DNA from 4 places in the Paenibacillus sp. NPDC056722 genome. Region 3 is predicted to be linked to each of the others. Evidence: riboswitches for the same ligand, from Rfam matches in the RefSeq annotation. Region 3 holds a riboswitch; each other region holds the start of a gene.
The links. A riboswitch is a leader RNA that binds a small molecule or an ion and turns the genes downstream of it on or off. The one in region 3 is predicted to bind cyclic di-AMP.
Positions count from the first base shown of each region.

Region 1 (3,104 bases), on a different contig from region 3:
TGCCGAAGACCGTCTAATGGAGCAAGAATACGGTGTGATGGCCAATCTGCCCATTCAAGCCAGCCTGGTGACCTCTCCTCAGGCCCTCACACTGGAAACCTGGAAATATAGCGGAGCAAATGCTTATACCCAGAATGTTTACCTCCGTGGCAAATTGGTGCTGAAAGACATCGAACGGCAGGTCGGCACTAAAACTATGGATACCATCCTGTCCACCTATGCGAATAAATACCGGTTCCGCCATCCCTCTACCCGTGATTTTCAGAAGGTCGTAGAGAACGTGACCAAGAAATCATGGCAGAACTATTTCGATCTTTATATCTATGACGGCGGAGCTCCTGATTTCTCGATCGACGATATCCAGATGCGTACCAAAGAAAATGCCGGCACCGGCCAAGGCTACGAATCCATCGTAAAGGTCAGCAACAGAGGTAGCCACTACGCGAATGTCCCCATTAAATTCACCTTCTCTGATGGCCACACCGTGGAGCGAGTCTGGAATGGGGACAACAAGAATACAGCGTTCCAGCTGATCTCCAGCTCCCCGCTATTGTCGGCAGAGATCGATCCCCAGCACACCCTTCTGCTGGAGAACAAACATATCAACAATTTCAGGCTGGCGGAGATCAAGCCGGATACCCTCTCCCGCTGGACGCTAACCTTGTCGAAACTGCTTGAAACTGTGCTTGGAACTCTGGTCTGGTGAGGTGGATGAGCTTGAAAACATCAATTATTCGCGGCTGGCAAAGTTTGAAGGAGCAAACTTATATTCTGATACTGCTATTCATCTACCGGCTGCTCTGGGGCTATTTTATGTATGGTTTAGTACGGGAGGCCGTAGTATCAGTCCTACTGCGGTATCCCGACCACAACGCGGGGGGCAGCGGTATGGCCAGGCTGCTGTTCTACATCGAGGGTCAGCATAGTCTTACCTCCGACCCTGACGTACAGCGCTGGCTATGCCTGCTGTTAGGGTTAACCTTGCTGCGACTGCTCATTTCCCCGTTCATTCGGGCGGGTCTGCTTCATGAGCTGCATCAGGAGCGCTCAGGAGAACGCGGTCTGTTCTTTTTCCCCGGCATGAAAAAGCATGGTCTGTCCGTGCTGATCTTCAGCCTGGTAGAGTGGCTACTCGCCCTCCTGCCCGTTTACTGGTTCGCACCCAAGATATATGCACTGCTGCTGTCGTCTTTAATGGACTATAAGCTGCTGCTGAACGGTGTTCCCTATATTCTGGCTTGGTGTGCCTATGTATATGTTATCCGCTTGCTGCTATTGTACATGCAGTTTGGTTATACAGCCGGAACTGGCATGTTCTCCTCCCTGCTAATCGCCCTACGGTGCCTTCTCACCGCGATAGGGGTATCAATCGTGATGGGAGCAGGCAGTCTGCTGCTCTTGGTGTTCTACGCCTTGGGGATTATTTACTTCCCTGGCTTGCCTGCACTCCTGATCCGCCAACTCCTTCCGCTCCCGTCCACACTCCTCAAATTGTGGGGCATTGCGGCTCAATATGACCTATGGAGAAGTAAAGCATTTCCACAATAAATCCGTCCCCTCAGGGCATATTAGAAGAGTCACTGTTCCTGGATAACAGGAGCCGCGACTCTTTTTTTGTCATCTTCAGCAGAGCGATTTGCAAAATGGTAACGGGTTTGATACAATGGCTTCTGTACTACTAGTAACAACTTTGTAATCTTTTGAAGGTATTTCTTAATATCTACGCTTATGTCATGTATGCAGTTGTCGATACGTCACACTTTAGGTGCATAAAACGCCGAATTCCTTGCACCGGGAAGTGGGGGAACCATATTTTGGGTGAATTGATCTCGTAAGAGAGGGATCATAGGGGACCTTCTACCGAACCCTTAAGCTAACCTCGCAGGCCTTGGAAGGAGTACATCTTTTGAACAGACAGAATTTTAAGAAAATCATTGTTACAGCCACACTAGGTTTGTCACTCGCCATCGGTATCGGAACCAATAGCGCTTCAGCAGACTCCAAAATGGACACGGTTATTACAAAAACCCTCGGAACCTCCTACAAAACTGGAGGAACAAGCACGGCCGGATTTGATTGTTCTGGATTCACTACATATGTATACAAAAGCATCGGCATTTCGTTGCCGCGCACATCCCAATCGCAATATAACGCAGGAACCTCCATCTCTCGCAGTCAAATGCGTCCAGGAGACCTCGTATTCTTCAACACACTCGGCAACGGTGTATCTCATGTCGGTATCTTCGTCGGCAATGGTAAATTTGCTCAATCCTCATCTTCCCACGGTGTCATTATTAGCTCACTGAGTGAGAAATACTGGGCTGATCGCTACATTGGTGCCAAACGAATCATGAGCACAACTGCTTATAAAGCGGTTGCCTACGACTAAACTAACCTCTAAAATACAATCATTCCATTTAACCTCATACCTATACTGTGCCCGGAGACTTGATTATCATCATAGTCAATTTCCGGGTTTTTCCTATTTTATAGTATACGTATACACCTCTTTGGAATAGATGAATCATATTTTGCGCCAAAAAACTCAATAAATTTTGGAAAATTTAGTTTGTCCTCTATTTTCAACGTTAATAGTGAGAATCCGCTCTTAAAATCCCATTTTTTGCGCACAAATATGCTATAAATGATTGCCAAGCGACGCTGTGTTTGTTACAATTAGCGCAGTGAGTTTTTAGTAACATTTTTGTAATTATTGAGTCACCTTTTTATAAGGTTTTGTCATGTATTCATATAGCAGTCTAATTCTAATCAACGGTATATGCCGAGTTCCCTAATCATTAGGGAAACGGGGGAACCACTTTGGGTGAATTGACCTCCTGTTTGAAGAGGGGTCATAGGGGACCTTCAACCGAACCCTTAAGCTAACCTCGTAGGCATTGGAAGGGGTTTACACTTTTGAAGAAGAAATTAGCAGCAGCAGTGCTTGGCTTTTCAATGATGCTTACCGCTATTGGAGCAGGAAGCGCTTTCGCCGATTCCAAGATGGATAAGGTGATTGACAAGGCTATCGGCACCAAGTACGTAGCTGGCGGCACGACTACAAGTGGATTTGATTGCTCTGGTTTTACAATGTATGTCTTCAA
Region 1 is NZ_JBHTYV010000021.1:25,026-28,129, forward strand. Features, by position in the region: gene ACFRAM_RS27515 (M1 family metallopeptidase) at 1-706, shown strand, start outside; gene ACFRAM_RS27520 (hypothetical protein) at 718-1,548, shown strand; cyclic di-AMP (ydaO/yuaA leader) riboswitch at 1,766-1,903, shown strand; gene ACFRAM_RS27525 (C40 family peptidase) at 1,907-2,389, shown strand; cyclic di-AMP (ydaO/yuaA leader) riboswitch at 2,771-2,912, shown strand; gene ACFRAM_RS27530 (C40 family peptidase) at 2,917-3,104, shown strand, end outside.
Region 1: another riboswitch for cyclic di-AMP. It lies ahead of ACFRAM_RS27525 (C40 family peptidase); the one in region 3 lies ahead of ACFRAM_RS00570 (APC family permease).

Region 2 (3,104 bases), on a different contig from region 3:
ATGAAGCGTTAGTTCAAACGGCCTTCATGCAATGGACACTGGAGGAGGATGGACTGCTAAGCGACTTGTGCAGCCGGTTTATTCATCGTAAACTGTATAAATATGTGGAGACGGAGAGTCTCAATCCGGAGACGATTGACGAAATCCGCCGCAGTTTTGCGGGAGCCGGGCTGGACCCGGAATATGATCTGGAAATTGATTTTCCGTCAGACCTTCCGTATGATGTGTTTCGTCCAGGAGAGGGTTTTGACAGCAATCAAATATTGCTGCTTGACCGGAAGGATCGGCTCCGTGAAATCTCGGAGGTTTCAGATATTGTACGTTCCATCAGCGGCATTCACCGTGGAAGATATCACCTATATTTTCCTCAAGATAAGCTGAATAAGGCGCTTTCACAACTGCCTGACTCTGTTGCTGAAATATTCGCAAAATAAAGATTAAATAGTTATTTTTGAACATAGAGACCAAGACCGGGAGGACAACAGTACATGTACTTATTCGACACACATACCCATCTGGATGCTCCGCAATTCGACGAGGACCGCGAACAGGTCATTGCTCGTGCGGTAGAGGCCGGTGTCAGCAAAATGATTAATATCGGATTCAATCGGGAGACGATCCCAACCACGATGCAGCTCGCAGAAAAGTATGATTATATTTATGCAGCAGTGGGGTGGCATCCACAGGATGCGATTGACATGAAGGAGGGGGACCTTGATTGGATTGCCTCGCTATGCAGCCACAAAAAGGTCGTCGCCATTGGTGAGATCGGACTCGATTATTACTGGGATACCTCACCGAAGGACGTGCAGCACGAGGTCTTCCGCAAGCAGATCGGACTAGCCCGCGAGCTGAAAATGCCAATCTGTATTCATAATCGGGATGCCCATGAGGATGTAGTGCGAATTCTTCGCGAGGAGAAGGCTAACGAGGTTGGCGGTGTAATGCATTCCTTCTCGGGTAGCTGGGAAACAGCGAAAATGTGCCTGGATTTGGGATTCCACTTATCCTTCGGAGGACCGATAACGTTCAAGAATGCAAGGGTTCCCAAAGAGGTGCTGGCGCAGACGCCGCTGGACCGTTTATTGATCGAAACAGACTCCCCGTATCTGACGCCACACCCCTTCCGTGGGAAGCGAAATGAGAGCGCTCATGTCAAGTTGGTGGCAGAAGCTGCGGCAGAAATTAAAGGGATAACTTGGGAGGAATTGGCTGAAATTACGTATGCGAACGCACTGGAACGATTTGGCATTGAGTGAAATCGGGAGGAAACACGGTGAAAAATAGAGTATAGCCGATGTATTAAACTTTTTTAACAAAAAAACAGCCGAATATTACAATATTTTAACCATATATTTGCGTAAACGTGGTTGAATCGTCCTTTACAACATGCATCAAAACAGGATATCATCTTTTCAGTGCAGTGAGCTGTTGTTACAGTGACAGCCCACGCTATCATGGATCGTCTCGCTGAGTCTCCGTATGGAGAACGGGGGAACCAATATTGTTTGCCGTATACAGAGCACATCAAGTACAGCTTAGAATGCCGCAGACAGTAGTTGATTTCTTCACGTGGTCTTTGGGGTGAATTTTAGGGCAACCGCCGTGAGCGGGTGACCCGAGATAGGGCGTCTCTCTTTCGTCCGAACCCGACAGCTAACCCCGTAAGCGAAAGTAAGAGAGGAAACCTCGTGCATGAGCCGCGTATTCTGACATCGGAGAAGCCACGAAAGAGTCCTCATAGAACTCTTTTAGGCTTCTTTTATTTTGAATATTGCGCATGTACCCTGCATACTGTTATATAACAGATGTGGGGGGAGCACTATGCCGGGCAGGCGATCCATGAGCAGGAGACGCAAAGGTATTGCAAATAGCGTGTCCTGTGACAATCTCGAATAGTTTCGTCCGAATGATAACAGTCATCTTGGTATACAGCTGACGACGGGGCTATGTAAGGAGGATGGAGAGAATGGGCGTATTCCAACCAGAAGTATCCCATGATTCGCAATCATCCAGCAGGTCTTACGCTTTACGGTGGGAACAAGTGAACTTTCGCGTACTTTCACTTGCCGGCGTGTTATCGATTTTGATCACGCTGATCATTCTGCTGTACGTGCACGGTCAAAGCAGCAAGCAGATCACTTTAGTAATTGACGGGAAAACGCAGTCTCTGGAAACGCGTGAAGCGATTCTCAGTGATGCACTAGCAAAAGAGCAAATTTCGCTGCAGCCGCATGATCAACTATCTATAGGCCTTAGTGATGAAATAAAAGACGGCGACCGTGTCGTGATTAACCGTGCGCAGCCATTCAGTCTTACTGCGGATGGTGCAAAAAAGATTTTTTATACGACCGAGAAAACAATCGGTCAGGCCATCAAGAAGCTGGGTATTGCCCTCGAAGGCCATGATAAGATTTTCCCTTCGCTAGATACCACTATCTCTGCCAATATGGATATCAAGATTGTCCGCATTAACAAACAAACTGTACAACGGACAACGAACTTGCCATATCGAGTCATCAAGACGGCAGACCCCTCCCTTACCAAGGGAACAGTTAGAGTGGCACAGGCGGGCGCACCAGGCGTCATGATCCAGCACATCGAAAAGATTTATCAAGACGGTGAACTGGCTTCCATGCGTATGGTTGGGAAAGAAGTTCAGACGGTGACCAAAGACAAGATTATCGCCGTTGGCACAAAGCCTCTCCCTAAACCTGTTACAGTGGCCCAAACAACAACTTCCAAAACAGCTAATGCTACCATTTCAACAAAAACCAGTGCCAAGAGCAGCAATGTCGCCACTAAATCGGGCGTCAATTTTGAATACAAGAAATTAATCAAGAACGTCTCGATGACTGCTTATTCTTCAGAAGAACCGGGCATTGGAACTCGTACCGCCTCCGGCACACGCGTAACGGAAGGACGTACGATTGCAGTGGACCCTAATGTAATTCCTATCGGTTGGTGGGTATATATCGAAGGCCTTGGCTTCCGCCGTGCAGAAGATACTGGTGGTGCTATCAAAGGCAATAAGGTGGATGTCTACTACGATTCGTTGAACCATGCACGTAACTTCGGACGCAAGTCGCGTACGGTGTATGTGA
Region 2 is NZ_JBHTYV010000020.1:48,192-51,295, reverse strand. Features, by position in the region: gene ACFRAM_RS27325 (HD domain-containing protein) at 1-434, shown strand, start outside; gene ACFRAM_RS27320 (TatD family hydrolase) at 489-1,259, shown strand; cyclic di-AMP (ydaO/yuaA leader) riboswitch at 1,459-1,686, shown strand; gene ACFRAM_RS27315 (resuscitation-promoting factor) at 1,970-3,104, shown strand, end outside.
Region 2: another riboswitch for cyclic di-AMP. It lies ahead of ACFRAM_RS27315 (resuscitation-promoting factor); the one in region 3 lies ahead of ACFRAM_RS00570 (APC family permease).

Region 3 (3,104 bases):
TATGCGGTAGAACACGAACATTACGATTGGCAGGAAGAGAAAGGCCATCCACACACTGGAGAATTTGGTGATGATGAAAATCAAGGTAATCGTTAATGTCGTCAGCATGCCGATTGTGTTGACAGCAAATTTACTTTTCCAGCCTGCCGGCTTCAATTTGTACCAGCGAACCATCATGCCCAGCTGAGACAATGTAAACGGAATGAACACACCGACAGCATACAGTGGAATCAGACCTTCTGTATTCCCGTGAAATGCGGCTACCAGTAGTGCAGACATCACACCGAGGAAAATAATCCCATTCGAGAAACCGAGCCGGTCTCCACGAACCATGAACGCATGCGGCATGTATTTGTCTTTGGCAAACATACAGGCGAGCAGCGGGAACGCTGAGTAAGCGGTATTGGCTGCCAGGAACAGAATGACAGCGGTAATCCCTTGAATGAAGAAATACAGCACGCCGCGTCCAAAGGTGGATTCCGTGATCTGGGATACGACGGTAGCTTTCTCATCGGGCACAATGCCATACCAGTAAGCCAGGACGGTTATACCTGTGAACATAATCCCTAGAATGAGGCCCATGGCCATTAGGGTTTTTGCCGCGTTTTTCTCAGCAGGCGCTTTAAAGTTCGGAATAGCATTGGATACAGCCTCAACCCCGGTCAAAGCCGAACAGCCAGAGCTAAAGGCCTTCAAGAGCAGGAACAAGCTGACATTGGATACCGCAGTCCCGATCTCGGGGACATGGGCATGCGCACCGCCCGTAGCATATTTTATAACCCCTGAAATAATCAAGACAAAAATGGAAATAACAAACAGGTATACTGGAACAGCAATGAAAGATGCGGATTCTGTTACACCGCGTAGATTAAGTATCGTTAGGATGATAATTACGGTAACTGCAATAAGAACGGTATGACCATGCAAGCTTGGAAAAGCCGATGTGATCGCATCTGTCCCTGCTGACGCACTTACGGCAACCGTCAAAATGTAATCCACGAGCAAAGAGCCCCCAGCCAAAAGCCCGGTCGGAACGCCTAGATTGTTCTTAGCTACGATATAAGCACCGCCGCCTTGTGGATAAGCAAAGATCGTCTGCCGGTATGATAAAATCAGAATCGCCAGCAGTCCCAATACGGCAAGTGCAATTGGCAGTGAGTACCAGATCGCAGTGAACCCCGCGGCGACCAGTACAATCAGGATTTGTTCCGTTCCGTAGGCTACAGACGAGAGCGCATCTGAAGACAGAACAGCCAGTGCTTTCACCTTGGATAACTTTTCATGATCGAGTTCGTTGGATTTCATCGGACGCCCGATCAAAAGTCGTTTTACTTTGCTTACCATTGTAGAAACAGTTCCTCTCTTTGTGAGTTGAATCGGTCATACCGTGCGCCGTTTTCACGGGTGGATTTCATAAATGCAGGCACAAAAACAAGCATACGGAAATGATCCGCATGCCTGGGGCATGGTCATTATCCCACTTTTGCTTACGAGGTTAGCTGGCGGATTCGGGCTGTGGTAGCCCTACGGTTCGGCCGTATAGGCCGCTTCCGATTCACCCCTTTGGCATCGTTATGCCAAGATTGGTTCCCCCGTTTTTCCTAGGAAAATTCAGCGCATATTCAACTTCTCACAAGGTCTAATATTAGTCTACAAAGTGCATCCAGTAAAGCGGTGAAAAAAATGAAAAAAGAATGAAAAAACATTCAAAACCCGCAAATTTTATATCGGGAACTGTCCGCTCTTTCATTCTCTTCTATTATCCCTTCGGCCCGTGTTTTTATAACATTTTGACGTTATTTGTGACGAATCAGCAGGGAATATTTTTTGGTTGTACTTGCTTATGCTTCTTCTGTTTCCTGCTCCAGCGGCTTACGGCCGAACCAGAGCAAAACCGTGATCAAGGCAAAGGCGATTAGCGCCATAAAAGGAATCGTGATAAAACCAAAATAATTCAAATAATCTTTGTTGCAAGGAACTCCCACTGTGCAGGGAATAATCTTGCTAAGAGCTGGAATTTTCTGTTCTGCGTAATGATACAGTGAAATGCTTCCCCCGATAATGCTCAGTGGCAGCACATAAGGAATAATGCGCTTGTCTCCCCGGTACGTGGCAATGCCTAGCAGAAATAGCTGGGGATACATAAAAATGCGCTGGAACCAGCAGAGCTTACAGGGCTCATACTTTAGAACCTCACTTAGATAAAGGCTGCCTGCCACGGCCACTACTGACACAAACCAGGCCAGATAAAGAGCGTTACGGCGGCAAAATAGGGAGAATTTACTCATTTCACTTGGCCTCCGCCGCTTTGGCTGCAGTATTCACTTCCGCCGAAATAGCGTCAAAGTTAAACGGCTCTGCGGATTTCACGCCATTAATGAAGATGGTTGGCGTATTATTAACCCCTGCGTCAGATGCTGTCTTGATGTCACGCTTCAATTCGTCATAATACGTACGTTCCTTGATGTCCTTGCGCAGCAGCTCCAGATCAATGTTCAGCTTCTCCTTCTCAGCTAAGCCAACAAGATAATCCTCAGTCGCCCACTTAGCATTTTCATCGCCTTGATTTGCATATACGGCATCAAAGAACTTCCAGAACTCATCCGCATTCTGATGGTAAATGGACAGGGCAGCAAGTGAAGCTGTTTCGGAATCAGGACCGATAAAGGCCATATTTACAAAATAAAAAGAGGCTTTTCCTGGCTCTACCAGCTCTTTCACGATTTGCGGTTTGATCAACCCCGTGAACTGGGCACAAGCGGGACATTTGAAGTCTCCAAATTCAACAATTTTGACCGGTGCATCCTCTTTACCCAGTCTCGGCAGCTCACTGTAATTGAAGCTCGTTGGCGCTGCAGTTGTGGTGGTGGAGGAAGTATCCTTCGCTGCCATCATAAATAGGACTACAAAAATAATGACTACAAAGACAATTGTACCGATAATAAACATTCTGTTCGTCTGTTTCTGTTTATCTTGCTTGGTGCGGTCTCTCTCCTGCTTGCTCAATTGAGAAGCCGCTGGACTCTTCTTCTTAGGTTTGCTCAAGGATCGGTTCCTTTCTGTCCATTAAGGACGGGCATAGTATAATATTTTAAAATTATATA
Region 3 is NZ_JBHTYV010000001.1:111,750-114,853, forward strand. Features, by position in the region: gene ACFRAM_RS00570 (APC family permease) at 1-1,344, opposite strand, end outside; cyclic di-AMP (ydaO/yuaA leader) riboswitch at 1,470-1,627, opposite strand; gene ACFRAM_RS00575 (disulfide oxidoreductase) at 1,842-2,288, opposite strand; gene ACFRAM_RS00580 (DsbA family protein) at 2,290-3,045, opposite strand.

Region 4 (3,104 bases), on a different contig from region 3:
ATCTCACCAAGCGGTGTCAGCGTGTCATGCATATTGTTCACACTGCCTGTGGTCGCCGCGGTTGTTACCGTTGTGAACAGGGAGGACTGTGGAATCCCGAAGCGAACTTCTTTGCCTTCCATGCTGCCCTGTGAGGATTCGATGCCCAAGGCGTTGATCGCCGGATTCCCACGGGTTTCCGCATAATAGTTCAGCCCCAGCAGCAGCACGAAGAGCGTCATCATCGCGGTGAAAATCACCCAGCCCTGGCGTTTGTTTTTGGCAAACATGCCGTACGTGTACGGAAGCGCTGCGGGCAGCATCCACATCGAAAGAATCTCCAGCACATTCGTAAGCGGACTTGGATTCTCGAACGGATGCGCCGAGTTGGCCCCGAAGAACCCGCCACCGTTTGTTCCGAGATGTTTGATCGATTCCAGTGAAGCCACAGGCCCTATCGCAATGTGTTGCGTCTGGCCCTCAAGTGTTGTGACGTCAAGCGTAGGCTTCAGTGTCTGCGGCACATGCAAGCCCACCAGAATCAGCGTTACCAATAATGCCAGCGGCAGAAAGATCCGCACATGTGCTTTTACAAAGTCTTCAAAAAAATTCCCCAACGATTCCCGCCCGGTGATTCCTCTGACAAACGCTATCGCCACGGAGAAGCCGCTGGCAGCAGAGGTGAACATCATCATCGTAATCACAGCCATTTGCGAGAAATAGGACAAACCAGTCTCTCCGCTGTAATGCTGAAGATTCGTATTTGTCATAAAACTGATTACCGTGTTGAACGTGAGCGTCTGCTCCATATCTCCTATCCCATTTGGATTAAGCGGCAGTCCCCGCTGCACTCGCAGAATGATATAACTAAAGGCTACCAGCACGATATTCGTTAAAATGAAGCTTAGCGCGTATTTCTTCCAGGACATCCCTTCGCGCTGCTTCAGCCCTATCAGGCGGTAGATGCCATTCTCTGTACGACCAAACCATCGGTCTGTGCGATTCGGCTCACCCGAAAATACATGATACACATAGGTGCCCACTGGCTTCACCAGAAGCAGCAGGATTAAGATAACTACGACCATTTGCAGAGTGCCCATGAATGTCCCTCCTTAGCAAGACTTCTATTTCTGTTCCCATTCCTAGCGTTAGATGTAGCTAAAATTTCTCCGGGTGAATCAGCGCATATACCAGATAGATGAACAGCAGCAAAGTCACAGCAATAATCACAATCACCGCTCATGCCCCCCTGCATCCCGGGCTACATTCGAACACCATTGTACAAATCCATAGAATAAGCCGTACGTAACGGCCAGCGCAGCAATCATATACAGGTCCAGCATTGTTTCCAGCCCCTTTGTTTATCCCTGATCACGGGATGATTTATCCGCCAAAAAAACGGCATCCCCGCTATGGGAATAGATGACATAACTTGCACCCAGTCTTTTATAGACCAATCTGGGATTCAAGGAGGATGTGATGACAAAGATGGGCTGTGTGGTCCAGGCCCGGCACATCTGGATGTAACGGCAGCACAGCGTAAAGCTGCTCTCGAACAGATAGACACGGCTTACTGGAAAAGATGGACGAAACCACGTTTTCTGGTGACGGGTATCTACAAGAATAGTGTTCTCAACTCCCAGTTCCTCTAAACGCTCCTTCTCCTCCTGATTGTTCGTCAACCCTGCTACAGGGATGCCTCTAAATTTTAAAATCTTGATAAAATGCTCTCCGGCTTTTGTCGGTGCGCATACCAGCACATATTCTATCTGATCCGCCATATCTCTTATCTCCTCCTGCTCTAGTACAACAACAAGGAGGCAACGAAAATCTCCGAAAGGATCATGACCTATCGTCATTTTCGGGCACAGCCATCTGTGGCTGTGTCACGTCACCAGACGCTGCCTTACAAGCGTTTTGCTTATAAAAGCACAGCAAAAAACCACAAAGGATTACCTCTGTGGCTCGCTAACGGTCACATTGCACTCATCCTCTCTACATACGCTTACGAGGTTAGCTGTCGGATTCGGGCGGTGAGAGTCGCCCTACCCGCACAGATGCACATTTGACGCATCCATACAGGATTCACCCCATAACCGGCTCCGACTCTCACATCGGCTGCCGATTGTTGGTTCCCCCGCTTTCCTTGACGGAAATTAAGCGGATCAACTATTCGGTTGTGGTTGAAACAGATGTAATCATACTCTCGCGCAGGAATTCTTGTAAAACGTCAAGGATGCCAAAATAATGCATAAAGAAAACCCTTTTCATATCAGGTAGCGCTTTCTTGATGTTCAATCTCTCTATTTCTCCTATTTTCACGTTTTTGTCACGATTATCGAAAATTTTAGGCAGATCAGAAATCTTTTTCTCCAAAGGATGGGATTTCAAGGTTTTCGCCCGTTTTCCGTGTAAATATGAAAAGCGGTGCTTGAGGAAGATAGAGGCCTCATAACGGGCAATAAACATGCTTTTAGTCCCCTTTCTCTCCCTTGGTTGCTGAAATTCCGCGGATAGACGTTACTATGAAAGATTTTCTCTTTTTACAAAAGAAAGCGGTGCGGCGTATGATTCGGATTACGATCACATCATTAGCTAAAAGGAAATGAACAACTATTATTTTGGTACACATCCAGAACTTCTGGATCCGAAGAGCCTGACGCGGGTGTACTTTGGCGTATTGTGTTGCGATGACGGCGGCCATAGTTATTAAATGGGCTACCGCTTCGGGGAGGATTCAAAGTGGACATAGAACAACATCATAAGCTGACACGAATAGAACTCTTTGCTGTCCCTGCTTCCGCGGCTATCCATGGCTCCACAGCCGATTGTGAAAAACCATTGTACATCATCCTGAAGTTATCCTGTCAGAGAGACTGCGGCTGGGGGTTGTGCAGCATCCTAGCCGAGGGAAAAGGGGTCGACCTGGTAAGATGGGGTAACTTTCTGCGGTGTATCCGGCAATGTAGCCTGAGTGAAGCTGTCGGGGTTACGCAGGTTACCAGCCAGAGCTGGCAACCGAGCCAGTTTGCAATGGTACAGACCGCCTTGCAGGATTTGCAGGCAACTCTGTACCCGCCTGTCCTTGCCGGAATGTTCCGGCAGGAGAATCGAAAGTCTAAGCT
Region 4 is NZ_JBHTYV010000012.1:112,963-116,066, forward strand. Features, by position in the region: gene kdpA (potassium-transporting ATPase subunit KdpA) at 1-1,079, opposite strand, end outside; gene kdpF (K(+)-transporting ATPase subunit F) at 1,138-1,215, opposite strand; gene ACFRAM_RS23170 (hypothetical protein) at 1,341-1,760, opposite strand; cyclic di-AMP (ydaO/yuaA leader) riboswitch at 1,966-2,152, opposite strand; gene ACFRAM_RS23175 (hypothetical protein) at 2,149-2,448, opposite strand; gene ACFRAM_RS23180 (hypothetical protein) at 2,722-3,104, shown strand, end outside.
Region 4: another riboswitch for cyclic di-AMP. It lies ahead of ACFRAM_RS23170 (hypothetical protein); the one in region 3 lies ahead of ACFRAM_RS00570 (APC family permease).